Regions from separate parts of the Kineococcus sp. G2 genome, predicted to be linked through region 3. Evidence: riboswitches for the same ligand, from Rfam matches in the RefSeq annotation. Region 3 holds a riboswitch; each other region holds the start of a gene.
What was found. Region 3 has a riboswitch for S-adenosylmethionine ahead of sfnG (dimethylsulfone monooxygenase SfnG). Riboswitches for the same ligand answer to the same signal wherever they lie in the genome.
Positions count from the first base shown of each region.

Region 1: linked by a shared signal. The riboswitch ahead of V9U69_RS01530 (rhodanese-like domain-containing protein) and the one ahead of sfnG (dimethylsulfone monooxygenase SfnG) in region 3 are both predicted to bind S-adenosylmethionine.
Region 2: linked by a shared signal. The riboswitch ahead of V9U69_RS05705 (MFS transporter) and the one ahead of sfnG (dimethylsulfone monooxygenase SfnG) in region 3 are both predicted to bind S-adenosylmethionine.

Region 1 is NZ_JBBBEM010000008.1:57,993-67,708, forward strand. It holds gene dnaG (DNA primase) at 1-1,089, shown strand, start outside; tRNA gene V9U69_RS01520 (tRNA-Asn) at 1,204-1,276, shown strand; gene V9U69_RS01525 (HNH endonuclease family protein) at 1,351-2,040, shown strand; SAM riboswitch class I at 2,109-2,195, shown strand; gene V9U69_RS01530 (rhodanese-like domain-containing protein) at 2,200-2,619, shown strand; gene V9U69_RS01535 (O-succinylhomoserine sulfhydrylase) at 2,604-3,815, shown strand; gene V9U69_RS01540 (cobalamin-independent methionine synthase II family protein) at 3,849-5,081, shown strand; gene V9U69_RS01545 (excalibur calcium-binding domain-containing protein) at 5,236-6,510, shown strand; tRNA gene V9U69_RS01550 (tRNA-Ile) at 6,632-6,705, shown strand; gene V9U69_RS01555 (CARDB domain-containing protein) at 6,871-7,785, opposite strand; gene ilvA (threonine ammonia-lyase IlvA) at 8,180-9,472, opposite strand; gene V9U69_RS01565 (YnfA family protein) at 9,551-9,716, shown strand, end outside.
Region 2 is NZ_JBBBEM010000027.1:6,649-16,364, forward strand. It holds gene V9U69_RS05650 (UDP-N-acetylmuramate dehydrogenase) at 1-779, opposite strand, end outside; gene V9U69_RS05655 (MFS transporter) at 776-1,999, opposite strand; gene V9U69_RS05660 (MaoC/PaaZ C-terminal domain-containing protein) at 1,996-2,421, opposite strand; gene V9U69_RS05665 (FAS1-like dehydratase domain-containing protein) at 2,418-2,879, opposite strand; gene rpmG (50S ribosomal protein L33) at 2,899-3,066, opposite strand; tRNA gene V9U69_RS05675 (tRNA-Met) at 3,220-3,292, opposite strand; tRNA gene V9U69_RS05680 (tRNA-Thr) at 3,326-3,397, opposite strand; tRNA gene V9U69_RS05685 (tRNA-Tyr) at 3,482-3,563, opposite strand; gene V9U69_RS05690 (YajQ family cyclic di-GMP-binding protein) at 3,660-4,151, shown strand; gene htpX (zinc metalloprotease HtpX) at 4,282-5,169, opposite strand; gene V9U69_RS05700 (LLM class flavin-dependent oxidoreductase) at 5,249-6,643, opposite strand; gene V9U69_RS05705 (MFS transporter) at 6,640-7,989, opposite strand; SAM riboswitch class I at 7,995-8,083, opposite strand; gene V9U69_RS05710 (electron transfer flavoprotein subunit alpha/FixB family protein) at 8,131-9,102, opposite strand; gene V9U69_RS05715 (electron transfer flavoprotein subunit beta/FixA family protein) at 9,099-9,716, opposite strand, start outside.
Region 3 is NZ_JBBBEM010000021.1:46,447-56,162, forward strand. It holds gene V9U69_RS04975 (phytanoyl-CoA dioxygenase family protein) at 1-27, opposite strand, end outside; gene V9U69_RS04980 (LacI family DNA-binding transcriptional regulator) at 160-1,188, shown strand; gene idi (isopentenyl-diphosphate Delta-isomerase) at 1,292-1,846, opposite strand; gene sfnG (dimethylsulfone monooxygenase SfnG) at 1,890-3,029, opposite strand; SAM riboswitch class I at 3,039-3,127, opposite strand; gene V9U69_RS04995 (AzlD domain-containing protein) at 3,189-3,503, opposite strand; gene V9U69_RS05000 (AzlC family ABC transporter permease) at 3,500-4,249, opposite strand; gene V9U69_RS05005 (DUF3017 domain-containing protein) at 4,282-4,566, opposite strand; gene purH (bifunctional phosphoribosylaminoimidazolecarboxamide formyltransferase/IMP cyclohydrolase) at 4,608-6,197, opposite strand; gene purN (phosphoribosylglycinamide formyltransferase) at 6,230-6,814, opposite strand; gene V9U69_RS05020 (sulfurtransferase) at 6,884-7,735, shown strand; gene V9U69_RS05025 (cell division protein PerM) at 7,824-9,203, opposite strand; gene sucD (succinate--CoA ligase subunit alpha) at 9,327-9,716, opposite strand, start outside.

The sequences.
Region 1 (9,716 bases), on a different contig from region 3:
GAGGGCTACACCGACGTCATGGCCTGCCACCTGGCGGGCGTGAGCACCGCGGTCGCCACCTGCGGCACCGCCTTCGGCGAGGAGCACGCCCGCGTCGTGCAGCGCATGCTCGGCGACGTCGCCGGCTCCGCGGAGGTCGTCTTCACCTTCGACGGCGACGAGGCGGGGCAGAAGGCGGCGCTGCGGGCCTTCGAGCTGGAGGAGCGCTTCACCGCGCAGACGTACGTGGCGGTCGAGCCCGGCGGGCAGGACCCCTGCGACCTGCGCCTGTCCTCCGGCGACGCCGCCGTGGCCGCCCTGGTCGACGGGCGCGTGCCCCTGTTCGAGTTCGCGATCCGCTCCACGATCTCCCGCTACGACCTGGGCAGCGACGCCGGCCGGCTGGCCGCCCTGGACGCCGCCGCACCGATCGTGGCGAAGATCCGCGACAGCGGGCTGCGCCAGCGCTACGCGGTCAACCTGGACCGCTGGACGGGTTTCCTCGACGAGCGCTTCGTGCTGGACCGGGTGCGCCGGCACGCCCGCGACGGGCGCGGTGGCCGCGACGGGCGCGCGGCGCGGGAACCGGCCCAGCCCGCCGCGCCCACCACCCCCGCGGCCACCCCGGTGGCCACCGTCGACGACGCCGTCGTGCAGCTGGAGCGGTGGGTCCTGGCGTGCGTGCTGCAGGCGCCGTGGGTGGTCGCGGACGACTTCGCCGCCCTGGCCGCGGACGCCTTCGGCGTCCCCGGCCACCGCGCCGTCCACGACGCCGTCACCGCCGCCGGCGGGCCGCTGGAGGCACCCCAGGGCCCCGCGTGGGTGGAGGCGGTGCTCGCCTACGCCGACGGCCCCGTCGCCGCGCTCGTGCAGGAGCTCGCGGTGAGCGACCTGCCCGTCGGCGACGAGGAGGAGCTGGAGCGGTGGGGGCGCTCGCTGGTCGCGACGCTGGCAGGGCAGGCGACCACCCGCGCCGTCGCCGACGCCAAGCGCCGGCTGTGGAGCATCGACGCGGGCGCGCAGCCGGAGGAGTACCGCACGGCCTCGGAGGAGCTGTTCCGGCTGGAGGCGGCCCGACGGGCCTGGCAGGAGCGCGCCCAGGGCCTGTGAGCCCTGCGGCGCTGCGGGTCCCGGCCCGGGCGGGGCGCCGCGCCCCGTGACGCAGGCACCCGTGCGGGGCTGGTACGGTTGACGTGCTGTCGCCGGGGGTTCACCCGGTGGTGGTCCCGCATAGCTCAATTGGCAGAGCAGCCGGCTGTTAACCGGCAGGTTGTTGGTTCGAGTCCAACTGCGGGAGCTTCCCGAGGGGGTCTGCGCACGCAGGCCCCCTTCGTCGTCCCCGCCGGGACCCGCGACCCGTCGGAGGTGCCCGTGCCCGCTCGCCGATCCGGCGCCCTCGCCGCGATCCTCGCCCCCCTGGTGCTCCTGCTGCTGGCGGTGGCGCTGTGGCGGGCCCTGGCACCGGGCACCGGCCCGCAGGAGCGTCCCGCCGCGACGGGGAGCGCTGCCCGGGCGCTCGCCGCCCTGGAGGTCCGCGAGGAGGCGTCGTCCGCCGGGTACCAGCGCACCCGCTTCGGGGAGAGCTGGGTCGACGTCGACGGCAACGGCTGCCGCACCCGCGACGACGTCCTGCAGCGCGACCTCGTCGACGTCCGCCTCGCCGACGACGGCTGCACCGTGCTCTCCGGCACCCTGGTGGACCCCTACTCCGGGGAGGAGATCGCCTTCCGGCGCGGCGAGCGGACCAGCGCCGAGGTGCAGGTCGACCACGTCGTGGCGCTGGCCGACGCCTGGCGCACCGGTGCCCAGAAGCTCAGCGCCCAGGAGCGGGTCGCGTTCGCCAACGACCCCCTGGAGCTGCTCGCGGTGGACGGCTCCCTCAACCAGTCCAAGGGGGACGACGACGCCGCGCAGTGGCTGCCGCCGGTGGGGGAGTGCGAGTACGTGGCCCGGCAGGTCGCCGTCAAGAGCGCCTGGGGGCTGTGGGTGACGCCCGCCGAGCGCGACGCGATGGCGGACGTGCTGGCCGGCTGCCCCGGGCAGGAGCTGCCGGCCTCCTGACGCCTCGCCCACCGCGCCGGGTCCAGCGCGGCGGGTCCGGCGCGGTCCGCCGATGCCCTAGGCTGGCCTGACCATCCAGAGCGGCCGAGAGACCTGGCTCGACGACGCCGCAGCAACCCCCCTCGGGAGGGTGCTCATGCCAGGACCGATGGAGGCTTCGTGAGCTACGCCGGCGACCTCACCCCGCGTGAGGCGTTCGAATTGCTGCGTGACGACGGTGACGCCGTCCTCGTGGACGTCCGCACCGAGGCGGAGTGGACGTACGTCGGGGCGCCCGACGCCGCCGAGCTGCGCCGACCACCGGTGTTCGCCTCCTGGCTGCCCGTGGAGCAGGACGCACCCGGTGCGAGGTTCCTGGCGGAACTGGCGCGCGCGGGGGTCGAACCGGGCCGGAGCGGCCCGGTGGTGTTCCTGTGCCGTTCCGGCAAGCGCTCCGTCGCCGCCGCCGAGGCCGCCACCGCCGCGGGGATCACCCCCAGCTACAACGTCCTGGACGGTTTCGAGGGCGACCTGGACGAGCACGGCCACCGCGGTGGCGCCGGCTGGCGCGCTCAGGGCCTGCCGTGGCGGCAGTCGTGAACGCGCAGCAGCCGAACCCCTGGCGCCCCGACACCACCGCCGTGCGCGCGGGCCTGGCCCGCTCGGGTTTCGAGGAGACCTCGGAGGCGATGTACCTCACCTCCGGGTACGTGTACGAGTCCGCCGCCGCCGCGGAGGCCGCGTTCACCGGTGAGGTGGACCGCTACGTCTACTCCCGCTACGGCAACCCCACCGTCTCCGTGTTCACCGAGCGGTTGCGGGCCCTGGAGGGCGCCGAGGCGTGCTACGGCCTGGCCAGCGGCATGTCCGCGGTGTTCTACGCGCTCGGTGCGCTGCTCGGCGCCGGGGACCGGGTCGTGGCCGCCCGCAGCCTGTTCGGGTCCTGCTACGTCATCCTCGACGAGATCCTGCCCCGATGGGGCGTGACGACGGAGTTCGTCGACGGCGAGGACATCGCCCAGTGGGAGAGGGCGCTCGCCACGCCCGCGCAGGCGGTGTTCTTCGAGACGCCCGCGAACCCCATGCAGACCCTCGTGGACGTCGAGGCGGTCGCGGAGCTCGCGCACGCGGCCGGCGCGGTGGTGGTGGTGGACAACGCCTTCGCCAGCCCGGTGGGGCAGCGGCCCCTGCGGTTCGGCGCCGACGTCGTCGTGTACTCCGCGACCAAGCACATCGACGGCCAGGGCCGCGTCATGGGCGGTGCGGTGCTCGGCACGACGGAGTTCATCGAGGGCCGGTTCCAGGAACTGACCCGGCACACCGGGCCGACGCTCAGCCCGTTCAACGCGTGGACGCTCGCGAAGGGCCTGGAGACCCTCGGCCTGCGCGTGCGGCACTCCGCGGCCACCGCCCTGCGCATCGCCGAGCACCTGGAGGAGAGCGGTGCGGTGCGCTGGGTGCGCTACCCGCTGCTGGCCTCGCACCCGCAGTTCGACCTGGCGAAGCGGCAGATGGAGCTCGGCGGCACCGTCGTCACGTTCGAGCTGGACGCGCCGGCCGGCCGCGGCAGGGAACGCGCCTTCGAGGTGCTCGACGCCCTGGGCACCATCGACATCTCCAACAACCTCGGCGACGCGAAGTCCCTCGCGACGCACCCCGCCACCACCACGCACCGCCGCCTCGGTGAGCAGGGCCGTGCCGCGATCGGCCTGTCCGACGCGGTGCTGCGCCTGTCGGTGGGCCTGGAGGACCCCGACGACCTGCTCGAAGACCTGGACCGCGCGCTGCGCCGCTGACGTCCCCCGAAACCCCGATCGGAGCCCCCCTTCGTGACCAGCACCACCCGCCGCATCCCCGTCAGCCACGCCGGCAGCCTGCCCCGCACCCCGGAGCTCATCGCGGCGAACGAGGCCCGCCGCGTCGGCGAGGACGGTCTCACCCTGGAGCGCACCCCCGAGTTCGACGCGCTGCTGACCGACGCCGTCGTCGACCTCGTGCGCCGCCAGCGGGACCTGGGCGTCACCCTCGTCGGCGACGGCGAGTACGGCAAGGCCATGACCAGCGCCGTGGACTACGGCGCCTGGTGGTCCTACTCGTTCCAGCGCGTGGCGGGCCTGGAGGTCACCGGTGAGGACCTCTTCACCCAGCCGGTCGTGCGTTCCGAGCCGGGGAAGGTGCGGCTGACGAGCTTCCCGGACCGCCGCGACTGGACGACCTTCAAGGACGCCTACACCGACCCCACCGCGGGGATCATGACGGGCAAGCAGGCGACCGCGTTCCCCGCCACGACCGGCCCGCTGCGCTACGTCGGGCAGGAGGCCATCGCCTCCGACGTCGCGAACCTCGTCGCCGGCCTGGAGGCCGCCGGACTGGAGCGCAGCCAGGGGTTCATCACCTCCCTGTCCCCGGGCAGCGGTGCGCGCATCGCCAACCGGTACTACGCCACGGAGGAGGAGCACATCTGGGCGTGGGCGGAGGTGATGCGCGAGGAGTACCGCGCCGTCGTCGACGCGGGACTCGTGCTGCAGATCGACGACCCGTCGATCGCCGAGAACTGGGACCAGATCAACCCCGAGCCCAGCGTCGAGGACTACCGCGAGTTCACCCGGATCCGCGTGGAGGCGCTGAACCACGCCATCCGCGACCTGCCGTCCGAGCAGATCCGCTTCCACCTGTGCTGGGGCAGCTGGCACGGCCCGCACACCACCGACATCGAGTTCCGGCACATCGCCGACCTCATGCTGCAGATCGACGCCGGTTCGTACTCCTTCGAGGCGGCCAACGCCCGCCACGAGCACGAGTGGAAGGTGTGGAAGGACCTCGAGCTGCCCGCGGGCAAGACGATCGCGCCGGGGATCGTCAGCCACGCCACGAACGTCGTCGAGCACCCCGAGCTCGTCGCCGACCGCATCGAGCGGTTCGCCTCGGTGGTGGGGGCGGAGAACGTGATCGCCGCCACTGACTGCGGTCTCGGCGGCCGCATCCACCCGCAGATCGCCGTCGCGAAGCTCGCCGCCCTCGGTGAGGGGGCGGAGATCGCCAGCCGGCGCCTGTTCGGCTGAGGCGCTCGCGCCGGCCGCTCGTCCCGGGCGGCGGGGAACCCCTGCGTCGCGGCGCGCCGCAGGGGTTTCCCGGATCCACGCCGCCCGCGGTGACCGTTCCAGTACGGTGCGCGCGGGAGCGCAGCCGCTCCCGCCGGGCGCACGAGGGGGAACCGTGGGACTGAGGACGTGGGGACGGCGCGGTGCCGCCGCAGCGCTGGTCGTGGCCGGAACGGGTCTCCTGGGGGCCGGGCCGGCGTCGGCGGGCCTCGTCGGCGACCGGAACTGCTCGGACTTCCCGTACCAGGAGGACGCGCAGGCGTGGATGGACACCCGCCCCGGCGACCCCGACGGCCTGGACGCCGACGGCGACGGCCTCGCCTGCGAGAGCCTTCCCCACCGCCCCGGGACGCCCGTCCCCGCACCCGCCCCCACCCCGGTGCCGGACTGCCTGTGGGGCGCGATCGAGGAGCGGTACGCCGGCACCGGGGGAGCCGGCGGCTCCCTCGGTGAGGTCGTGCAGTGCCAGACGCCCACGCCGGTCGTGGCGGGCGAGTACGCGCACTTCCAGGGCGGTTCCATCCACTCCTCCGAGCGCACCGGGGCGCAGTTCACCCGCGGGGCGATCCGGGACCGCTGGGCATCCACCGGCTGGGAGAACGGCCGCCTCGGCTTCCCCACCACCAGCGACACCCCCACCCCGAACGGTCGCGGCTGGTACACGCACTTCCAGGGAGGTTCGATGTACTGGTCGCCCGCGACGGGCGCGCACTTCACCGCGGGCGCGATCCGGGGTGAGTGGGCGTCGCACGGCTGGGAGAACGGCCGCCTCGGCTTCCCCACCACCAACGACACCCCCACCCCGGACGGTCGCGGCTGGTACACGCACTTCCAGGGAGGTTCGGTGTACTGGTCGCCCGCGACGGGCGCGCACTTCACCGCGGGCGCGATCCGGGGTGAGTGGGCGTCGCACGGCTGGGAGAACGGCCGCCTCGGCTTCCCCGCCACCGACGACACCCCCACCCCGAACGGTCGCGGCTGGTACACGCACTTCCAGGGAGGTTCGGTGTACTGGTCGCCCGCGACGGACGCGCACTTCACCGCGGGCGCGATCCGGGGTGCATGGGCGTCGCACGGCTGGGAGAACGGCCGCCTCGGCGTCCCCGCCACCGACGACACCCCCACCCCGAACGGTCGCGGCTGGTACACGCACTTCCAGGGCGGCTCGGTGTACTGGAGCCCCTCGACCGGCGCGCACACCGTCGCCGGAGCGGTCCGGGACGCCTGGGCGCAGCAGGGGTGGGAGAACGGCCCGCTCGGCTTCCCCGTGGAGGACGAGCACGAGGGGGAGCAGGGCCGGGCCGTGCAGCAGTTCCAGGGCGGGTACATCACCCACGACCCCGCCGGCGGCACACGCACCACGCTCGCGGAGTGGGTGCCCGACGAGTGAGGCCGGCAGCGGTCGGCGGCGCGGGCCGCCGGCCGCCGCTCCGGTCCCGGCCGCACCGGGCGGCTAGGCTGGAGGGGCGCGGCCGGTCCCGGAGCCCTCGGGGGCGGGGACACGGCTGCGAGGGGCGGTAGCTCAGCCGGTCAGAGCAGGGAACTCATAATTCCTCGGTCGTGGGTTCGAGCCCCACCCGCCCCACCCCTGGGCCCGGCGCAGGGCTGGCGTCGCCCCTGTCGCACGGGCAGGTCGGTCCGGGCCGTCGTCCACGGTGCCCCGGGCTCCGCCGCGGGCGGGGTGCCCGCGGCGGACGCTCACGGCGGGGGGTCGCCCGGACGGCGCGCACCCCTCGTGCGGAGGCGGGGCTCAGCCGAAGGCGATCCGGACGTCGACGGCCTGCGTGTGGGTGCCGAGCAGTTCCGTGGGACCACCGGTGGCGTCGAGCGCGTAGCGGTGCGAGACCAGGGTCGTCACGTCGAGGCGGGTGAACCGGCCGAAGGAGCCGGCGGGGCAGCCCAGGAGGTAGTCCGGGTCGCCGTAGCTGTACTTCACGATCTCGTTGACGTCGATGGGCTGTCCGACCACCCGGCTGGCGGTCCGGCTGGCCGGCACCAGCACGTCCCCGTTGCCGCCGAAGGGCGCGGCGTAGCGGTACTCGGTGTTGCCCGCGCTGTAGGTGCGCAGGGGCTTCTCCGTGCCGGGCACCCGGGTGCCCTCCTCGGTGAAGCACGCGCCGTAGCCCGTGCCCGTCACCTCGTTGGCGACGCCGGTGTCGCGGTCGCTGGGCGGTGCCTCCACCACCGGGGAGGCGCCCTGCATGCTCGTGCGGAAGCCGGCGGTGGCGGTCACCTTCTCGGCGCGGACGTTGTTGCCCTCGTTCGACTCGCGGATCCGGCGGGCGTCGTCGACGTAGGCCCTGACGACCGTCGTGCCCTCGGCGGCCGTCCAGGTGCTTCCGGCCTGGCCGCCGTCGGCGGTGACCGTGATGCTCTCGCCGGGGCGCAGGGAGCGCGTCACGTCGTCGGACCAGGTGACGGTGGCGCGGCCGATGCCGAAGCCGACGCCGTGGACCACGCCGGACGGGGTGGCCTTCGTGCCCCTGTTCTTGATCGTGGCCCGGAAGGTGACCTGATCACCGGCGCTGACGACCTGGGGGCTCCAGGCGACGTCGGTGACCACCAGGTCGGGTGCCGGCGTGGCCGCCGTGGCCGGGCCGGCGACGGCGAGCGAGGCGGCGAGTGCTGCGGTGCCCACGACGGCGGCGCTGACAGAGCGCTTCATGATGATTCCCCCCACGGAACGGTCCCCCCGGACTGGCTGCGGGTGACTACTCACAGCCAGCACTGAGCATAGGAGGTCACACGATCGGCCGTCAGTGATTGCGGAAAGTCACCACCCGGACGGGCTAACCAGGTCGCCGCCGCCCCCGCCGACCAACCGGTGGGCGCCCGCTACCGCCAGAGGCGACCGTGCCAGGTCAGGCCCTTGAACAGGCGGACCGCGATCCGGCCGCGGGAGTCCACCGTGACCCGGCCGAAGCGCTTGGACGCGCTGACCCCGCGGTTCGACGCGCTGACCCGCACGCCCCCGCCCAGCACCCTCGACCTGCGGAACACCAGCCCCATGCCCGGCCAACGCCGCCCACCCGGCACCGGTTCCGGCCGGTGAGCCGCCCTCAGAGCAGGTAGCGGTACAGCGGCTCGGTCGCGGAGATCCGCTCGAAGGAGGGCGGAGCGGCCGCCATCCGCTCCAGCAGCGCCGGCAGGTCCTCGCGGGACGGGATCTCGATGCCCACCAGCGCCGGCCCCGTCTCGCGGTTGCTGCGCTTGACGTACTCGAACAGCGTGATGTCGTCGTCCGGGCCCAGCACCTCGTCGAGGAAGCGGCGCAGCGCCCCGGGCTCCTGCGGGAACTCCACGAGGAAGTAGTGCTTGCGGCCCTCGTGGACCAGCGCCCGCTCCACGACCTCCGCGTACCGGCTGACGTCGTTGTTGCCGCCGGAGACGACGCACACCACGCTCTGCCCCGGCTCCACCCGCACCGCCTCCGCCAGGGCGGCCGTCGCCAGCGCCCCCGCCGGCTCGGCGATGATCCCGTCGGTCTGGTACATCGCCAGCATCTCCACGCAGATCGCGCCCTCCGGCACCGTCACCAGCTCCACCGGCGCGCCCGCGACCACCGCGTGCGTGACGTCCCCCACCCGGCGCACCGAGGCGCCGTCGACGAAGGACTCCACCTGCTCCAGGCGCACGGGACGCCCGGCCGCCAGCGCCGCCGCCATCGACGGCGCCCCCGCCGGCTCCACGCCGACGACCCGCACCGCCGGGTGCCGCTCGCGCACCCACGTCAGCACCCCCGCCAGCAGGCCGCCACCGCCGACGGGGACCACCAGCACGTCCGGCGGCGCCTCGCCCAGCTCGGCCAGCTGCTCGACGACCTCCACCGCCACCGTGCCCTGACCGGTCACCGTGCGGGGGTCGTCGAAGGCCGGCACGACCGTCGCGCCCGTCTCCACCGCGTCGCGCGCCGCGGCGGCCGCCGAGTCGTCGTAGGTGTCGCCCAGCACGAGCGTCTCCACGAACTCCCCGCCGAGGGCGCTGATGCGGTCGCGCTTCTGCCGCGGGGTGGTGCGCGGCACGTACACGCGCCCGCGCACCCGCAGGGTCGCGCACGCGTGCGCCACGCCCTGCGCGTGGTTGCCGGCGCTGGCGGTCACCACGCCCCGGGCCCGCTCACCCGCGGACAGCTGCGCGATGAGGTTGTACGCCCCGCGCAGCTTGTAGGAGCGCACCACCTGCAGGTCCTCGCGCTTGAGCCGCACCCGCGCCCCCGTGGCCGCCGACCAGCGCGCGCTCGGATGCAGCGGGGTCCGGGTCGCGACGCCCGCCAGGCGGCGCGCGGCCGCCTCGACCGCCGCGGCGTCGGGCGGGGGCGTCGTCGCGGCCGGGTGCGGCACCTCTAGCGTCATGCCCCGATCCTCCCGTGCGCCCGGTGCTGCCGTTGACCGGGGGCGGCGGGGACGGACGGGGAGACGGGGAGGGACGCGGTGGGGGACGCCGTGCGCACGGCGGCGCTGTTCGCGGCCGCGGCGGTGCTGGAGATCGGCGGCGCCTGGCTGGTGTGGCAGGGGGTGCGCGAGCACCGCGGCTGGTGGTGGTGCGGGCTGGGTGCGCTGGCCCTGGCCGGCTACGGGTTCGTCGCCGCCCTGCAGC
Region 2 (9,716 bases), on a different contig from region 3:
AACGACCCGGCGCTCCAGGTGTCGTGGTCGTCCAGGTGCGCCTCGTCCCACACCATGCCCTTGCCCTCGCGCAGCGCGAGCACGGCGGCGCGCACCCGCGTCATCGGCACCCGGTCGCCGACCTCGACGCCGAGGCGGCGGGCCAGCTCCGCGTACCCGACCGGGGCGGAGCGGTCGCTGAAGCGGAACTGGAACGTCACGTCCAACACGACGTAGCGGCTCTCGGCGTGCTCCCCGTGCAGGGCCACCCGCTCGGTCTTCAGCCGGGAGGTGCGGTACCCGAAGCGCAGGTCCGCCCCCGCGAAGGTGCGCTGCCGGCCCGCCACGCGGTCGAAGGTGCGCACGGTGGCGATGGTCTGCGAGACGTCCTGGCCGTAGGCGCCGACGTTCTGCACCGGGGTGGCGCCCACCGTGCCGGGGATCCCGGACAGCGCCTCCACGCCCGACCAACCGCTCGCGACCGCCCGGGCGACCAGCGCGTCCCACCGCTCCCCCGCCGCGGCGGTGACCACGGCCCCGCCGCAGGCGTCCTCGGAGCCCAGCCGGACGCCGGTGGTGGCCACGTGCACGACGGTGCCGTCGAAGCCGGCGTCGGCCACCAGCAGGTTGGAGCCGCCCCCGACGAGCAGCAGCGGCTCGCCCGCGGCGTCGGCCTCGCGCACCGCCGCGACGAGCTCGTCCTCGGTGCGGGCCACGACGACGCGGCGGGCGGGACCGCCCACGCGCAGGGAGGTCAGCGGGGCGATGAGCGGACCGGTGGTGGTGGCGGGCGTGGTCACGGGCTGCTCCCGGGGCGGACGGCGGCGGGCGGGCGGGCGACGCCGGAGAGCGCCAGGGCCAGCGCGGAGGCCACGGCCGCGGCCAGCAGGGCGTCCAGGACACCGACGTGCTCGGCGAGCAGGCCGAGCAGGGGCGGGCCGGCGAGGAAGGCGGCGTACCCGACGGAGGACACCACGCTGACGCGGGCGGCGGCGCCGGCCTCGTCGTCGGCGGCGGCGCTCATGCCGAGCGGGAAGCCGAGGGCCGTGCCCACCCCCCACAGCGCCGCACCGGCCACCGCGACCGGCACGGAGGGGGCCAGGACGAACACCAGCACCCCGGCCACGGCGAGGGCGGCGCAGCCGCGCAGCGCGGCGACCCGGCCCGTGCGCTCCAGCACGACCGGCCCCAGCAGCCGGCCGACGGTCATGAAGACCACGAACGCGCCGAAGGCGGCGACCCCCACCTCGTGGCTGGTGCCGTACCCGTCGACGGCGCCCACGGCCAGCCAGTCGTTGGCGGTGCCCTCGACGAACGCCATGCACAGCACCATCAGGCCCAGCAGCAGGGTGCGCGGCTCGCGCCAGGCGGTGCGCAGCGAGACCGCGCGCGGCGCGTCCTCGCCGGGCTCCGGGGCGGGCGGGGCGCCGAGGAAGGAGCGCACGGCGAGCAGGGCCCCGGTCAGCGCCAGCACCGCCGCGGCTCCCAGGTGGGCCCAGGTGGGCACGTCCAGCGCCAGCAGCAGCACGCCGAGCCCGGCGGCCAGCACGGTGCCCAGGCTGTACCCGGCGTGGAAGCGGGACATGATCGAGCGGTCCAGGCGGCGCTCGACGGCGGCACCCTCCACGTTCATCGCCACGTCCCAGGCTGCGGTGCCGGCGCCCTGGACGACCAGCCCGGCCGCGACCACGGGGACGCTGGTCAGCGCGTCGGCACCGGCGGAGACGGCGAGCAGGCCCACCGCGACGGCCACGGCACCGGCGGCGACGGTGCGCACGCGCCCCAGCCGCATCACGACGGCCCCCGCCAGCGGCATCGTCACGACCGAGCCGACGGACAGGGCGAGCAGGAGCAGGCTCAGCCCGGCCGGGCTGAGGTCGAGGGCGTCGCGCACCGACGGGATGCGCGACACCCAGCAGGCGAAGGCGAAGCCGTTGAGGACGAACGCGGCGAAGACGGCGTTGCGGGCGCGCAGCCCGGCGCGGTCCGCGCCGGCCGCGACCGGCGCGGCGGAGCTCACGGCAGGCGGACGACGGCGCGGGCGCGGCCCAGCACCTTGGCGCCGGCGCTGGTGACCGCGAGGTCCACGGTGGCGGTGCGGCGCTGCTCGTCGAGCGCGGCGACGGTGCCGGCGACCTCGACGACGGCCGCGCCCTGCGCGGGCACGACGACGGGGGCGGTGAACTTGGTGGCGTACTCGAGCACGGCGGCGGGGTCGCCGGCCCAGTCGGCGGCGCTCTGGCCGGCCAGGCCCATGGTGAGCATCCCGTGGGCGATGACGTCGGGCAGCCCGACGGAGCGCGCGACGGACTCGTCGAGGTGGATGGGGTTGCGGTCGCCGGAGGCCTCGGCGTAGGCGCGCAGGTCCGCGCGGGTCACCTCGTGGCGGGCGGCGGGCAGGGCGTCACCGACCTGGACGTCCTCGAAGCGGACGGTGCTCACTGCTCCTCCGGGGCGCGCACGACGAGGGTGGAGACGGCGGTGCACACCGGCGTGCCGTCCGCCAGGCGCAGCTCGGTGCGCGTGGTGACCATGGCGTTGCCGCGCACGACGCGCACGCGGTCCACGTGCAGCTCCGCGGACAGCTCGTCACCGGCGACGATCGGCCGGTGGTGGGTGAACGACTGCTCGCCGTGCACGACGCGCGAGTAGTCGATGCCGGCCGCCGGGTCGGTGATGAACTGGGCGTCGGCCCGCTGCGCCAGGGTGACGGCGAAGGTGGGCGGCGCCACGACGTCCGCGTGGCCCAGGGCCTGCGCGGCGGCGGTGTCGTGGTGGGCCGGGTGGACCGCCCGCACGGCCCGGGCGAAGGCCCGGACCGCGCCGGCGGTCACGGCGGTGGCCCCGGAGGCGGGGTAGACCCGCCCCTGGAAGGACTCGTCGACGGTGACGGACGTCACTGCGGCGGACGTGCCCGGGTCAGCGGGTCTCGCGGTGCGTGGTCTTCTTGCCGCAGCGCGGGCAGAACTTCGCCAGGTCGAGCCGGTCGGGGTCGTTGCGCCGGTTCTTCTTGGTGATGTAGTTCCGCTCCTTGCACTCGGTGCAAGCCATGGTGATCTTGGGGCGGACGTCGGTGGTCTTGGCCACGGCGGGTTGCCTCTTCCTGAACTGGGGTCCTGCGGGCGACTTCAGCGCCGCGATCTCGCCCACCAGGGTACGCGATCCGAGCGCCCGGACCACCACGCAGGACGAGCGGCCGCCCCGGCGGGGCGGCCGCTCGTCACGGCGTTGCGGTGTCCGTAGCGGAGGCCGGACTTGAACCGACGACACAGCGATTATGAGCCGCTTGCTCTACCAACTGAGCTACTCCGCCGCACGTCCACCGGCGGGCCGGCTGGACGCTGAGAGCCCCGATCGAGGATTGAACTCGAGACCTCTTCCTTACCAAGGAAGTGCTCTACCACTGAGCTATCGGGGCACTGCTCGCCGCTCGCACGACGTGAGGTCCACCCTACACGCCGCGACCCGAGCCCGTTGCCGGGCCCGGGTCGCGCTCGCGACGTGGCGGGTGATGGATTCGAACCAACGAAGGCAATGCCGGCGGATTTACAATCCGCTCCCTTTGGCCGCTCGGGCAACCCGCCAGTGCGCCTGGATGACCAGGTGCGAGTGAGAGGATAGCAAGGTCTGGCGGCCGGGACGAACCGGCTGCGCGCACCGCTCCGGAGGGAACAGCACACGTGGCCAGCGAGTCCTCGTTCGACGTCGTCAGCAAGGTCGACCGCCAGGAGGTGGACAACGCCCTGAACCAGGCGGCGAAGGAGATCTCCCAGCGCTACGACTTCAAGGGCACCGACGCCTCGGTGCGCTGGAGCGGCGAGACGATCCTCATGGTCGCCAACTCCGAGGACCGCGTGAACGCCGTGCTGGACGTCCTGCAGACCAAGCTGATCAAGCGCGGGGTGTCGCTGAAGGCCCTGGACACCTCCGAGCCCACCCCCTCGGGCAAGGAGCACCGGATCACGGCCACCCTCAAGGAGGGCCTGGACCAGGACGTCGCCAAGAAGATCGGCAAGATCGTCCGCGACAGCGGCCTGAAGAGCGTCAAGACCCAGGTCACCGGCGACGAGGTGCGCGTCAGCTCCAAGAGCCGCGACGACCTGCAGGAGGTCATCGCGCTGCTCAAGGGCGCCGACCTCGACGTGGCGCTGCAGTTCGTCAACTACCGCTGACCCGGCGCCCGTGAGCGCCACCGCCCCCGGCACCCCGCGCGCCGGGGGCGGCCCTCGCGCTCGCCGGCTGCTCCGGAGGCCCGACCGGGTCGAGCCCGTCCCCGCCCGAGCGCCGGTCGGCTCCCCCGCGTCAGCGGCGGTAGCCGGCCATCGCCTCCAGCCGGGCGATGCGCTCGGCCATCGGCGGGTGGGTGGAGAACAACCGGCTGAAGCCCTGCCCCCGGAACGGGTTGGCGATCATCATGTGGCTGGCGTTGACGAGCTCGCGCTCCGGCGGCAGCGGCAGCTGCCGGGTGCCCAGCTCCAGCTTGCGCAACGCCGACGCCAGGGCCAGCGGGTCGCCGGTCAGGCGCGCGCCGTCCTCGTCGGCGTCGTACTCGCGGGTGCGGGAGATGGCGAGCTGGATGACGGTGGCTGCCAGCGGGGCCACCAGCGACAGCGCCAGCACGGCGATCGGGTTGGTGCGCCCCTCGCCGTCCCGCCCGCCCGCGGCGCCGAAGAACGCGCCGAACTGCGCGAACTGGGCGACGGACGTGATGACGCCCGCCAGCGCCCCCGCCACCGAGGACGTGAGGATGTCGCGGTTGTACACGTGCTGCAGTTCGTGGCCCAGCACACCGCGCAGCTCCCGCTCGTCCAGCAGTTGCAGGATGCCCTCGGTGCAGCACACCGCGGCGTTCCCGGGGTTGCGGCCGGTGGCGAACGCGTTGGGCGCCATCGTCGGCGACACGTACAGCCGCGGCATCGGCTGGTGGGCGCGGGTGGACAGCTCCCGCACGATCCGGTGCATCGCCGGCTGCTCGGCCTCCGAGATCGGCCGGGCACGCATGGCGCGCAGGGCGAGCTTGTCGGAGTTCCAGTAGCCGTAGGCGGAGGTGACCACCCCGATCACCGCGAAGACCAGCAGCAGCGCCGGGACGCGGAACGCCGACGCGAGGAGCCCGCCGATCAGGAGCAGGACCGCCCAGATCGCCCCGAAGAGGACCGCGGTCTTCAGGCCGTTGTGGTGACGGTGCATCGGGCGCTCTCGTCCTCCCTGGTCCGGGTCCAGCCAGGGGTGCAACGCGCCGCGCCGCGCGATCGTTCCGCGCGGCGCCTCAGGCCCGGGCCGTGGCGCCCGCGGCCGGGCGCCGGTGCGCCGCGCCGGGGTGGGACGCGGCCAGCCGCGCCCCCTCGCCCGAGCCCAGCCGCTCGCGCAGCGTGGTGCCCGGCGCGACCGGCGGTGCGGTGCGCCCCCGGCGGGCCAGCTCCGGCACCAGGTGGTCCACGACGTCGGCGAACGTGCCGGGCATCGTCGCGTACATGAGGTTGAAGCCGTCGACGCCCGAGACCTCCGCGAACTCCTCCAGGGCGTCGGCCACGGTGGCCGGCGAGCCCGCCAGCACCGGGCCGCGCCCGCCGACGGCCACGAAGCGGGCCAGGTCGTCCACCGTCCAGGTGCGGTCCGGGTCGCTGGTGAACGACGACAGCGCCGAGCGGTTCGCGTCGGTGGTGACGTGCTGCAGCGGCTCCCCCGGCGCCAGGCCGGCCAGGTCCACGCCCGTCCAGCCCCCGAACAGCGCCAGCGCGCCGTCCCTGCTGGCGCGCGCCCGGTAGTCGGCCAGCAGCGCGGTCGCCTCCGCGTCGGAGGGGCGCACCACGGCGGTCAGCCCCGCGTAGACGCTGACCGAGCGCGGGTCGCGCCCGGCGCGCTCCACCCGCTCGCGCAGGGAGTCGACGGTGCGGCGGACGTGCTTCGCGGTGGGGCCGATGACGAAGACGCACTCGGCGTGCCGGGCGGCGAACTCCTGCCCGCGCGGCGAGGAACCCGCCTGGAAGACCACCGGGGTGCGCTGCGGGGACGGCTCGCACAGGAACGCGCCGGGCACGTCGAACCAGCGGCCGTGGTGGTCGATGTCGTGGACCTTCGCCGGGTCGGCGTACACCCCGCGCTCGGCGTCGCGCACGACGGCGGAGTCCTCCCAGGACCCCTCCCAGAGCTTGTAGCAGACCTCGAGGTACTCCTCGGCGACGTCGTAGCGCTCGTCGTGCGGCACCTGCCGGTCGAAGCCGAGGTTGCGGGCCGCGGAGTCGAGGTAGCCGGTGACGACGTTCCAGGCGACGCGGCCGCCGGTGAGGTGGTCCAGCGTGGTCAGCCGGCGGGCCAGGGCGTACGGCTGCTCGTACGTGGTCGTCACCGTCAGCCCGAAACCGAGCTGCTCGGTGACCGCGGCCATGGCCGAGACCGCCATGAGCGGGTCGTTGACGGGCACCTGGGCGGCCGCGCGCACGGCGGCGTCGCGCGAGCCGCCGTGCACGTCGTACACGCCGAGGACGTCGGCGAGGAAGAGGGCGTCGAAACCCCCGCGCTCCAGCAGCTGCGCCAGGTCCGTCCAGTACCGCAGGGTGCGGTACTCGGCGCTGCGGTCCTCCGGGCGCGCCCACAACCCGGCGGCCTGGTGCCCCACGCAGGCCATGGCGAAGGCGTTCAGGCGAAGCGGTGCGGTGCTCACGGGACGACGGTCTCCAGGTTCTTCGAGGTGGTGTCCAGGGGCCGGTGGGCCGTCTCCGGGGCCGCGGCGGCGCAGGCGGCGGTGAGCAGCGCCAGTGCGCTGACGAAGCCGGCGACCAGCCACGGCGCGCCGCCGGCCAGGGCCAGCAGCGAAGCCGCGACGAGGGGGGTCAGCCCGCCGCCGAGGACCGCGCCGATGGAGTAGCCCAGCGAGGCGCCGCTGTAGCGGGTGCGCGCGGGGAACTGCTCGGCGAAGAACGCCCCCTGCGCGCCGTACATGCTGTCGTGCCCGAGGTTCACGGCGACGACGAGCGCGCCGACGATCAGCACGGTGGAACCGGTGTCGAGCAGCAGGAACGCCGGCCCGGTGAACACCGCGGTGAGCAGCGCCCCGAACAGGTACACGGGCCTGCGGCCGAAGCGGTCCGAGGCCAGTCCCCACAGCGGGGTGGTGGCCAGGCTCAGCACGGAGACGACCAGGACGGCGAGCAGGCCCACGTCGGCGCCGTCGGCGCGCACCTGCTCGGTGAGGTAGTTCAGGGCGAAGACGGTGTAGAGGACGTACCCGCCGATCTGGCCCAGGCGCATGCCGCTGGTCAGGAGCACCCCGCGGGCGTCCTCGCGCAGCACGTCGGCGACCGGGCGGCGGGCGACGGCACCGGCGCGGCGCAGGTCCGAGAACACCGGCGAGTCGGTCACCTTCAGCCGGATGACCAGACCGACCACGACGAGCACTGCGCTGGCCAGGAACGGCACCCGCCAGCCCCAGGAGAGGAACTGCTCGGGGGTGGTGAGGGTGCGGGTCAGCCAGAAGCCCCCGCTGGCCAGGACCATGCCCGCGGCCGAGCCCATCTGCGGCACGGCGCCGAACAACCCCCTGCGCCGCTCGGGGGCGTGCTCCACCGCCAGCAGCACGGCACCGCCCCACTCGCCGCCGGTGGAGAAGCCCTGCAGCAGGCGGGCGGTCACGAGCAGCACGGGCGCGGCGACCCCGATGGCCGCGTAGGTGGGCAGCAGGCCGATGAGGGCCGTCGAGGCGCCCATGAGCAGCAGGGACGCCACCAGGACCTTCTTGCGCCCCAGCCGGTCCCCCAGGTGACCGGCGACCGCGCCGCCCAGCGGGCGCGCGATGAAGCCCACCGCGTACGTGGCGAACGCCGCGACGACCCCGACAGCACCGCCGACCTGCGGGAAGAACAGCGGGGCGAACACCAGCGCGGCCGCCGTGCCGTAGAGGTAGTAGTCGTACCACTCGATCGTGGTGCCGACGAAGCTGCCGAGCGCGGCGCGCCGCCGCAGGACGCGGCGGTCGACGGCAGCGGGGACGACGACACGAGCAGCGCTCACCGGGACTCCCATCGGTCCTGGCGGAAGCACCTTCCCCGAGGGGTGGTTGCTGCGGCGTCGTCGAGCCAGGTCTCTCAGCCGCTCTGGATGGTCGTCCAGGAACCTAGGGCACCCGATCGCCCGCGCGCAAACCGCGGCGGGTCAGCCGCGGCGGCTGCGGATCTGCTCGCTGAGGGCGGGCAGGACCTCGTTGAGGTCGCCCACGATCCCGTAGTCGGCGAACTCGAAGATCGGGGCGTCCGGGTCGCTGTTCACCGCCACGACGGTCACCGAGGCCGCCATGCCGCCGCGGTGGTGCACCGCGCCGGACACGCCGGCACCCACGTACAGCCGCGGGCTGATCGTCACGCCCGTCTGCCCCACCTGGGCCTCGTGCCCGATCCAGCCCTCGTCGGTGGCGACGCGGGTGGCGCCCACGGCCCCGCCGAGCACGTCGGCGAGCTCCTCCACGGCCGAGAAGTCGCCCTCCACGCCGCGGCCGCCGACGACCACGACCTCCGCCTCGGCCAGCGCCGGGCGGTCCGAGGTGGGCCGGGCCTCACGGGAGTGGACGGTGACCGCGCGCGCGGCCGCCGAAGCCGCCACGCGGTGCTCGACCACCTCGGCCGGTGCGGCCTGCGCCGCGGGCGCGGCCTGCACGGAGTTCGGGGCCAGCGCCACCACGCCGAACGGCCCGGTGAGCGCGCAGCGCGTCGTCCACGTCCCCGCCAGGACCGTCTTGACCGCCGTGAAGCGGCCGTCGGCGTCGCGCTCGAGGCCGCCGGCGCCGGTGACGACCCCCGCGCCGGTGCGCACGGCGAGGCGGGCGGCGACCTCCTTGCCCTCGAACGTGGAGGCCACCAGCAGCAGCGGGGCGTCCACCTCGGCGCGCACCGCCTCCAGCGCGTCCACGACGGAGGCGGTCAGGCGGTCGTCGGCGCCGTCGACGAGCACGTGGTGCAGCGCGTGGCCCCCGTGCGCGCCGACCTGCGCGCGCACCTCCTCGGCCGGTGCGGGGCCGATCCACACGGCGTGCACCCGCGCGTCCGGCAGGTCGCGCGCCAGGGTCAGCAGCTCCAGGGCCGTGGGGCGCAGCCGCCCGTCGCCGTGGTCGAGCAGGACGAGGACGTTCACGCGAAACCCTTCTGCGCCAGGTAGTCCACGAGAGCGGGCACCGTCTCCGCGCCGCCGGTCACGAGCACCCGGTCCGAGCGCTCGGGGCGGGGTGAGGCCTCCACGACCCGGGCCGCGGACCCGTCCAGGCCCACGGTGGCGGGGTCCACGCCGAGGTCGGCGAGGGAGAGCACCTCCACCGGCTTCTTGCGGGCGGCGAGGATGCCCTTGAAGTCGGGGAACCGGGCGCGGAACGCCTGGTCGGTCACCGACAGCACGGCCGGCGCGGGAGCGCTGAGCTCCTCCACGTCGGTGGAGGTCTCGCGGCGCACCCGCACGGTGCCGTCCTCGACGGTGATGCGGTCGGCGAGGGTGAGCTGCGGCCAGTCCAGCAGGGCCGCCAGGGCGGCCGGCACCAGGGAGGTCAGCCCGTCCAGGCCCGCCATGCCCGCGACCACGACGTCCACCGGCCGCTCGGCGTGCACGCGGCGCACCGCCGCGGCCAGCACGCGGGCGGTGGCGATCGCGTCGGAACCGGCGATCGCGTCGTCGCGCACGTGCACCGCGCTCGTGGCACCCATCGCCAGGCCGCGGCGCAGGGCCTCCACGGCCGCGGCGGGCCCGACGGTGAGGGC
Region 3 (9,716 bases):
GGGACGGCGGGTGGTGGGTGCGGTCACGGGGAACCTCCTCGGCTCGGCGGCCGGTGCGGCCGGTGGCCGCTCGCCGGTGAGGGCCACGCCGGCGACGCTACGGCGCGCACGAGCGGCGCGGACCTTGCCGATCCGTCATTTTCCCACCATCCTCGCCCCGTGCCCCGCACCTTCCGCGTCCGCGACATCGCCTGGCAGGCGGGGGTGTCGGAGACCACCGTGGACCGCGTCCTCAACGGCCGGCCGGGGGTGCGCGCCACCACCGTCGACGAGGTGCACCGGGCGATCGAGGACCTCCAGCGGCAGCGCACCCAGCTGCGCCTGACCGGGCGCACGTTCGTCGTGGACGTCGTCGTGGACGCCCCCGAGCGCTTCACCTCCGCGGTGCGCGACGCGCTGGAGCGCACCCTGCCGGTGCTGCGCCCGGCCGTGCTGCGCTGCCGGTTCGACTTCTCCGACGAGGCGCCCGGTGAGCAGGTGGCGCAGCGCCTGCTGCGCGCGGCGCGGCGCGGCTCGCACGGCGTGGTGCTCAAGGCGCCCGAGCACCCGGACGTGGTGGCGGCGGTGGACCGCCTGCGCGAGCGCGGGGTGCCGGTGGTCACCCTGGTCACCGACCTGCCGGGCAGCGCGCGCGTCGCCTACGTCGGCATCGACAACCGGGCGGCCGGCGCGACCGCGGCGTACCTGGTGGGCCGCTGGGGCGGGCCGGGCGCGGGGACGGTGCTGGTGGCCCGGGGCCGCTCCACGTTCGAGGGGGAGGACGCCCGGTTCGAGGGGTTCCGCCGCACCCTGGCCGAGCGCTCCCCGCGGATCGCGGTGCGCCAGGCCGCCGACGGGGCCCCGCTGGCGGAGCTGGTGCGCGCCGCGCTGCGCGAGGACCCGGGTGTGGACGCCGTCTACTCGATGTACGCCTCGGGCAGCTCGGCGGGCGTCCGGGAGGCGTTCGCGGAGGCGGGGCGCACCTGCCGGCTGTTCGTCGGGCACGACCTGCACCCCGAGCACGAGCACCTGCTGCGCACCGGGGAGATGGACGCGGTGCTGCACCACGACCTGCCCGGGGACCTGCGCCGGGCCTGCCACGCGCTGCTGCAGGCGCGCGGGGAGCTGCCCGACGCCCCGCACTCGTGGCCGTCGTCGGTGCAGGTCGTCACGCCGTTCAACCCGCCGCTGCCCCTGCCCGCCCCCTGACCCCTCCCCCACCCCGGGGCGGAAACCAGTGTTTCCGCCCCGGCAGGGGCCCTTCGGAGGGCGGAAACACTGGTTTCCGCCGGGGTGGGGGCGGGGGGAGGACTCAGCGCAGGGGGGTGGGCAGCTGCGGCAGCTGCAGCAGCAGCCACGGGCTGAACGGGGACGGGTCGCGCTCCACCTCGGCGCGCAGCTCGTCCAGGCCGACCCAGCGCCAGTCGCCCACCTCGGCGGGGTCGGGCGCCAGGCCGGCGGCCAGGGTCGCGGTGAACACCGGGCACACCTCGTTCTCCACCGTGCCGTCGGCCATCTCGGCGCGGTAGCGGAACCGCGGCAGCACCGGTCGCACGTCCGCCACCGAGGTGCCCAGCTCGTCGGCGGCGCGGCGGTGCACGGCGTCCACGGGCTCCTCCCCCGGCCCCGGGTGGCCGCAGAAGGAGTTCGTCCACACCCCCGGCCAGGTGCGCTTGACCTCGGCGCGTCGCGTCAGCAGGGTGCGCCCGGCGCCGTCCACGACCCAGCAGGAGAACGCCAGGTGCAGGGGCGTGGCGGCGTGGTGGACGCTCGCCTTGGGTGCGGTCCCGCACGGGGCGCCGTCCTCGGTGAGCAGGACGACGAGCTCGGTGCTCCCGGCGGTGGCGCAGGTGGTGGGGGCGGTCACCGGAGCACCGTACGCGCCCGGTGGGCGGCGTGCCCGGCGCGCGTCAGGCCGGCGACGGCACGCGGCCGCCCGCGGCGGCGACCGCCTCGTCCAGCTCGGCGCCCAGGGCGAGGTCCTCGCCGTCGGCGAGGCGCTGCTCCAGCTCCCGCACTCGCGGGATCACCAGCTCCCCGAACGCCTCGACCTCCTCCTTCACGTGCAGGAACCCCAGCAGCAGCAGGTCCACCCCCACCAGGGAGTACGCCAGGACCCGGCGGGCCACCTCGTCGGGGGTGCCGACCAGGCCGGTGCGGAACCCGTCGTTGTACTGCACGAGGTCACGGAACTCGCTGTCCGCCCACATGCCCTTGCGGTCCTTCGTGGCGTTGCCGGCCTCCTGCACCGCGGCACCGAAACCCTCGACCTTCGCGACGTCGGCCTTGGCGACGATCTCCTCCAGCACCGCCTCCGCCTCCTGGCGGGTGTCGCGGACGAGCGCGAAGCCGTTGAGCCCGAAGCGGATCGAGCGGCCGTTCGCGGCGGCCAGGGCGCTGACCTCGCGCACCTGCTCGGCCGCGCCGGCGATGGACCTGCCGTTCATGAAGTACCAGTCGCTGACGCGGCCGGCCATCGCCTGCGCGGCGGTGGAGTTGCCGCCCTGGAACACCTCCGGCTGCACCTTCGGCTGCGGGCGGAACGTGATGTCCCGGGCGGAGAAGAAGTCACCCTCCTGGGAGTACCCGTCCTGCGACCACACCCCGCGCAGCAGGCTGATGAACTCCTCGGACTGCCGGTAGCGCTCGTCGTGCTCGTGCCAGGTGATGCCCAGCTGCGTGGCCTCGTCCTTGAACCAGCCGGAGACGACGTTCAGGGCCAGGCGGCCGCCGGTGATCTCCTGCGCGGTCGCGGCGAACTTGGCCAGCACGCCGGGGTGCCAGAAGAAGGGGTGGACGGCGGCGATGACCTTCAGCTTCTCGGTCGCCAGCAGCAGCGCCAGGGAGAACGAGGTGGACTCGTGCTGGGCGTCCGCGCCGTAGGAGGCCAGGTAGCGCACCTGCGTCAGGGCGTACTCGAAGCCCACCCGCTCCGCGGCACGGGCGACCTCGACGTTGTAGGCGGGGTCGTGGCTCGTGCGCTGCTCGATCGTGGAGACGACGAGACCGCCGGAGACGTTGGGGACCCAGTAGGCGAACTTCACGGGCATGCGCGTGCTCCTCCATCGGTCCTGGCGGTAGCACCAGCGGTTCACCGTGGTTGCTGCGACGTCTGCGAGCCAGGTCTCTCGGCCGCTCTGGATGGTCCCGGGGAGCGTAACCCGCCACGGAGCGCGCCCGCCACGGAACGAGCACGACGCCCCGGCCGCTCACCCCCAGCCGGTCAGGGCCCGCACGCCCGCGGCCGCCGCGGCCGCCGCCACGATCACCACGAGGAACGGCGCCCGCAGCGCCAGCGCCACCGCCGCGACGCCCAGGCCCACCAGGCGCGCGTCCGCGACGAGGCGGTCGCCGTCGCTGGCGGTCTGCACCACGACGAGCGCGGCGAGCAGCGCCGCCGGCAGCAGGGCCCCGGCGCGGCGGGCGCGGGGGTGCTCCAGCAGCCGGGCCGGGACCAGGTGCCCGGCGAGCTTGAGGGCGTAGGCGATCGCGCCGGCGGCCAGGACCGCCACCCAGGTGCTCACGCGTCCTCCCCCGCCCGGTCCCCGCCCCGCTCGCCGGTGCGCGCCCCCGGCCGCTCGGGGCGCAGCCCGGCGGCGGCCGCCACCAGGGCCGCCGCGACGACCGGCAGCCCCACCGGCACCACCGGCACGAGCAGCAGCGCCACCAGGGCGGCCACCGCGGCGACCGCGGCGGCCTGCCCCTGCCGCAGCCGCGGCCACAGCAGCGCCAGGAACGCCGCCGCCGCGGCCGCGTCCAGGCCCCACCGGCGCGGGTCGCCCAGCGCGTCACCCAGCAGCGCCCCCGCCAGGGTGGCCAGGTTCCAGCCGACGAACACGGTCGCCCCGGTGACCCAGAACCCGGTGCGACGGGCGGGGTCCGTGCCCTGCGCGGCACCGACGGCGGTGGACTCGTCGATGGTCAGGTGGGCGGCGAGCAGCCGGCGCGCGCCGCGCACCCGCAGGAACGGGCCGACCTGCAGGCCGTAGAGGGCGTTGCGCACCCCCAGCAGGGAGGAGGCCGCCACCGCGGCGGCCACGCTGCCGCCGCCGCCGAGGACGCCGACGAGGGCGAACTGCGAACCCCCGCTGAAGATCAGCAGCGACGTGGCGCACGCCTGCGCCACGCTGAGGCCGTTGGCGACCGCCAGCGCCCCCAGGCTGACGCCGTACAGGGCGGTCGCCACCCCCACCGAGAGCCCCTGGCGGCGCGCGGAGCGGACGGGACCGGCCGTCCGGGGCGGGTCGGTGCGGGACGGGTCGGCGGGCACGCCGGACAGCTCTACCAGACGGGAGCGACGCCTCACGTCGTCGGCAGCGTCCAGGTCAGCGCGGTGCACGAGACCGACAGCACGAGCAGCACGGTGGTGTCCACCGCCCGCGAGCGCACCGCGAGCGCGCCGGCGACCCGCACGGGCAGCACCAGCCGCAGGACCGCGGCCACCGCGAGGTCGGCGCCGAGCAGGAGGCCGCCGGCGACGGGCCCGGCGACGACGGTGAGGACCAGCGCGAGCCCCGCACCGGCCGCGAGGGCGCCGAGGACCGCACCGCCGGGGGCGGGCGGGGGTCCTTCGGTCCCGGTCGGCACGGGGCGCACGCTACCGACCGGGACCCGCGGCGGGGTGGACGTCAGTGCGCGAAGTGGCGCGCGCCGGTGAAGTACATCGTCACGCCGGCCTCGCGGGCGGCGGCGACGACCTCCTCGTCGCGGATGGAACCGCCCGGCTGCACGATCGCGCGCACCCCGGCGTCGAGGAGGATCCGCGCGCCGTCGGCGAAGGGGAAGAAGGCGTCGGAGGCGGCCACCGCGCCGCGGGCGCGCTCGGCGCCGGCCCGCTCGACGGCCAGGCGGCAGGAGTCCACCCGGTTCACCTGGCCCATGCCGACGCCGACGGAGGCGCCGTCCCTGGCGAGCAGGATCGCGTTGGAGCGCACGGAGCGGACCGCGCGCCAGGCGAACTCCAGGTCCGCCAGGGTCGCCTCGTCGGCGGCCTCGCCGGCGGCGAGGGTCCAGTCCGCCGGGGAGTCGCCCTCGGCGTCGATGCGGTCGAGGTCCTGCACGAGGACGCCGCCGGAGACGGGACGGGCCTCGGCGCCGGCGCGCGCGTACCCCTCGGGCAGCTGCAGCAGGCGCACGTTCTTCTTGCGCTGCAGCACCTCCAGCGCCTCCGGCTCGAAACCGGGAGCGACGACGACCTCGGTGAACACGTCGGCGACCTGCGCGGCCATCGCGGCGGTGACGACGCGGTTGGCGGCGATGACGCCGCCGTAGGCGGACACCGGGTCGCACGCGTGGGCCTTGGCGTGCGCGTCGGCGACGTCAGCGCCGACCGCGATGCCGCACGGGTTGGCGTGCTTGATGACCGCCACCGCCGGGGCGGTGAAGTCGAACGCGGCGCGCAGGGCGGCGTCGGCGTCGACGTAGTTGTTGTAGGACATGGCCTTGCCGTGCAGCTGGACGGCCTGCGCGATGCCGGGGGCGGCGGCCGGGTCGGCGTAGACGGCGGCGCGCTGGTGCGGGTTCTCGCCGTAGCGCAGCACCGAGGTGCGTTCCAGCGCGGTGCCGGTGACGGCGGGCCAGCCCTCGTCGCTCTCGTCGAGGGTCTGCTGCGCGAACCAGCCGGCGACCGCGGTGTCGTAGGAGGCGGTGTGGGCGAACGCCTCCGCGGCCAGGCGGCGGCGCTGGGCGAGGGTGAAACCGCCGGCGCCCACGGCCTCGAGGGCGTCGCCGTAGCGGGCGGGGTCGGTGACGACGGCGACGCTGGGGTGGTTCTTCGCCGCGGCCCGCACCATCGAGGGCCCGCCGATGTCGATCTGCTCGACGACGTCGTCGAAGCCGGCGCCGGAGGCGACGGTCTCGCGGAACGGGTAGAGGTTCACCACCACCAGGTCGAACGGCTCCACGCCGAGGTCGGCGAGCTGGCGCACGTGCTCGGGCAGGCGGCGGTCGGCGAGGATCCCGGCGTGCACGCGCGGGTGCAGGGTCTTGACCCGCCCGTCCAGGCACTCGGGGAAACCGGTCAGCTCCTCCACGGGCGTCACCGGCACCCCGGCGGCGGCGATGCGCGAGGCGGTGGAGCCGGTGGAGACGATCGCGACGCCGGCGGCGTGCAGGCCGGTGGCGAGCTCCTCCAGGCCCGTCTTGTCGTAGACGCTGACGAGGGCGCGCCGCACGGGGTGGCGCTGCGCGGTCTGCTCGGCGGTCGGGTTCTCGGCCATCGGCTGGGGTCGTCCTCTCGGGGTGGGGCGGGTCAGCTCGGGCGGGTGGTGGGCAGCTCGCCGCGGGCGAGGCGGGCGACGACGTCGACGAGCAGGTGGCGCTCGGCGTCCTTGATGCGCTCGTGCAGGCTCGCCTCGTCGTCGTCGTCGAGGACGCGCACGGCGGCCTGGTCGAGGATCGGGCCGGTGTCCACGCCGGCGTCGACGAGGTGCACGGTGCAGCCGGTGACCTTCACGCCGTGGGCGAGGGCGTCGCGCACGCCGTGGGCGCCGGGGAACGACGGCAGCAGCGCGGGGTGGGTGTTGACGAGGCGGCCGCCGAAGGCGTCCAGCAGCGGGGCGCCGACGATGCGCATGAACCCGGCGAGGACGACGAGGTCGGGGTGGTGGGCGGCGACGGCGGCGGCCAGCGCCTCGTCCCAGGCGGCGCGGTCGGGGTGCTCGGCGGGCGGGACGGTGAACGTCGCGGCCCCGGCGGTGCGGGCGCGCTCCAGGGCGGCGGCACCGGGCTTGTCGGAGCCGACGGCGACGACGGTGAAGGCGTCCCCGCGGGCGTCGAGGAGCGCCTGGAGGGTGGACCCGGATCCGGAGGCGAGGACGACGACGCGCGCTGGCACGTGCGCAGACGATAGCCGTCGCGGTGAGCGCACCCCGACGCGCGGCCCCGCGGGCGGGCGGGGGCCAGGATGTCGCGGGTGAGCACCCCGCCCTTCGTGAGCGCCGCCGACCTCGCGGCGCGCCTGGACGACCCCGACCTGGTCCTGCTGGACGTGCGCTGGCGCCTCGGCGAGACCACCGGCCGCGAGCAGCACCGCGCCGGGCACCTGCCCGGCGCGGTGTTCGTGGACCTGGACGCCGAGCTGTCCGCACCGCCCTCGCCCGCGGCGGGCCGGCACCCGCTGCCGGCGGTGGCGGACCTGCAGCGCGCCGCCCGCCGGTGGGGGCTGCGCGCCGGTTCGCGCGTCGTGGCCCTCGACGACTCCGGTGGCGCGGCGGCCGCGCGCGCCTGGTGGGTGCTGCGCTGGGCGGGCTTCGCCCGGGTGGAGCTGCTGGACGGCGGGCTGGCGGCGTGGCGGGCGGCGGGGCTGCCGCTGGAGGGCGGGGAGGTGGTGCCCGCGCCGGGTGACGTGGAGCTGGGGCCGGGCGGTGCGCTGCCCGCGGTCGACGCGGAGGAGGCGGCCGCCGCTCCCGCCCGCGGGGTGCTGCTGGACGCGCGGGCCCCGGAGCGCTACCGCGGTGAGGTGGAACCGGTGGACCCGCGCGCCGGGCACGTGCCGGGGGCGCGCAACCTGCCGCCGGGTTCCCTCGTGGACGGTGCGGGGCTGCTGCTGCCGCCGGCGGCGCTGCGGGAACGGCTGGCGGCCGCGGGCGTGGGGCCGGGGGTGCCGGTGGTGGCGTCGTGCGGGTCCGGGGTGTTCGCGAGCCTGACCGTGGCGCAGCTCGCGGCGGCGGGGGTGGACGCGGCGCTGTGGCCGGGGTCGTGGTCGCAGTGGTCGGCGGACCCTGCGCGTCCCGTCGCCACCGGCCCCACCCCCTGACACCTGCTCACCCCCACCCCACCCCACCCCCTGCGGTGATCAAGGAAGTTGCCACTTCCTTGATCACCGCAGGGGGTGGGGCGGGGTGTCAGGTGCGCTTCCGGGGGCGCCGGCCGGCCGGGCGCGCTCCCCGACCCGGTTCCCCGCCCGGGGCGTCGGCGGGGCCCTCGGCGGGGCCCGCACCGGGGTCCTCGCCGGTTCCCGCGCCGGAGCGCCCGCCGCGGCGGGCGGCCGCTGCGCCCAGCAGGCCGCCGGCGGGGGCGCTCGCGCCGGCGGGCAGGTCCGCGGGGACGCGGGTGCCGCGCCACGAGGTCCAGGCTCGGTGCAGCAGCACCGCCAGCGCGCCGCCGGCGGCGACCTCCACCGCCACGGCCAGGCCCGTCAGCAGCGGGTCGGGGCCCAGCTCGCTCATCCGGTCCCGGCCCAGCGGCCCGGACGCCAGGGCGGCGAGCACCGCGACGGCGAGGCCGGTCAGCGCGCCGGTCGCACCGGCCACGGCGAGGCGGTGCGACGGCGCGGCGGCGCGGTGGCGGTGCAGCAGCGCGGCACCGGCTCCGGTGAGCACCGGCAGCGCCACCACGAGCCACGCCGCGACCGGGGTGGCGCCCGGCGGGGGCAGCGCGCCGAGCACCGGAACGGCGGGCAGCGTCGCCAGGGTCGTGCCGCCGGGCGCGACGGAGGTGGCGGTGCCCACGGCGAAGCCCGGGCCGGCGACCCAGGCGAGCGCCCACACCGCCAGGGTGGGCAGCAGCAGCAGCTGCGCCAGGGTCAGCAGCGCCCCGCCCAGCCAGCCCGGCTCCAGCGAGCGGTGCAGCAGCAGCACGTCGGCGCGGCCGTGCACGAGCGCGACGGCCAGCACCAGCGAGCCCAGGGCCAGCAGCGCCGCCGTGCACGCCAGCGCCGGGCGCAGCGCGGCGGCCACGACGGCCGGCACCCGCGCCGGCGGGGCCGGCCGGTGGGCGCGCGCGGCGACGGCGAAGCCGACGGCGCCGACGGCGAGGCCGCCGAGCAGGGCGTGCAGGGGGCCTGCCGCGGCCACGCCGCTGCGGGTGACCAGCGCCAGCAGCAGCGCGAGGACGCCGTAGCCGCCGGCGAACACCGCCGCGCCGGGCCAGAACGGCACACCGCGCTCGGCGTCGGCCTGGTCGCGCACCCACGTCCGCACGGCCCGCACCGCCGAGGCGACGGCGAGCAGCGTCACGCCCAGCGGGGCGACGGCGAGGGCGCCGCCGACGACGGCCACGGGGGCGCCGTGGCCGAGCAGCCACACGTCGGCACCGACGCGGACCACGGCCGCGAGGGAGGAGGTCGAGCGCACGGCGCCGAGCCACGCCACGAGCGTGAGCACGGCGATCGGCAGCAGCAGGGTCAGCACGGCGCGCACGGCCGCGGTCAGCAGCGGCAGCAGGTCGGCGGGGGTGGCGGGCGGCGGCGGGGTACCGGCGGGGCGGTCGACGAGCGTGGACATCGTCCCCATGCTCCCCCGGCGCACGGCCCCTCCGGTCCGCGACGCGCCCGGTGCGCGCGCGAGGGCCCCCGCCGGCGTGACCGGCGGGGGCCCTCGATCAGGCGGCGCGGGGCGCCGCGGGGATCACTTCCCCAGGTTCTGGAAGATCTCCCGGGCCAGCTTCGCGGTCTCGCTGGGCGTCTTGCCGACCTTGACGCCGGCGGCCTCGAGGGCCTCCTTCTTGGCCTGCGCGGTGCCGGCCGAGCCGGACACGATGGCGCCGGCGTGGCCCATCGTCTTGCCCTCGGGCGCGGTGAACCCGGCGACGTAGCCGACGACGGGCTTGGTGACGTTGGCCTCGATGAACTTGGCCGCGCGCTCCTCGGCGTCGCCGCCGATCTCGCCGATCATCACGATGACGTCGGTCTCCGGGTCGTCCTGGAACGCCTGGAGCGCGTCGATGTGCGTGGTGCCGATGACGGGGTCGCCGCCGATGCCCACGGCGGAGGAGAAGCCGATGTCGCGCAGCTCGTA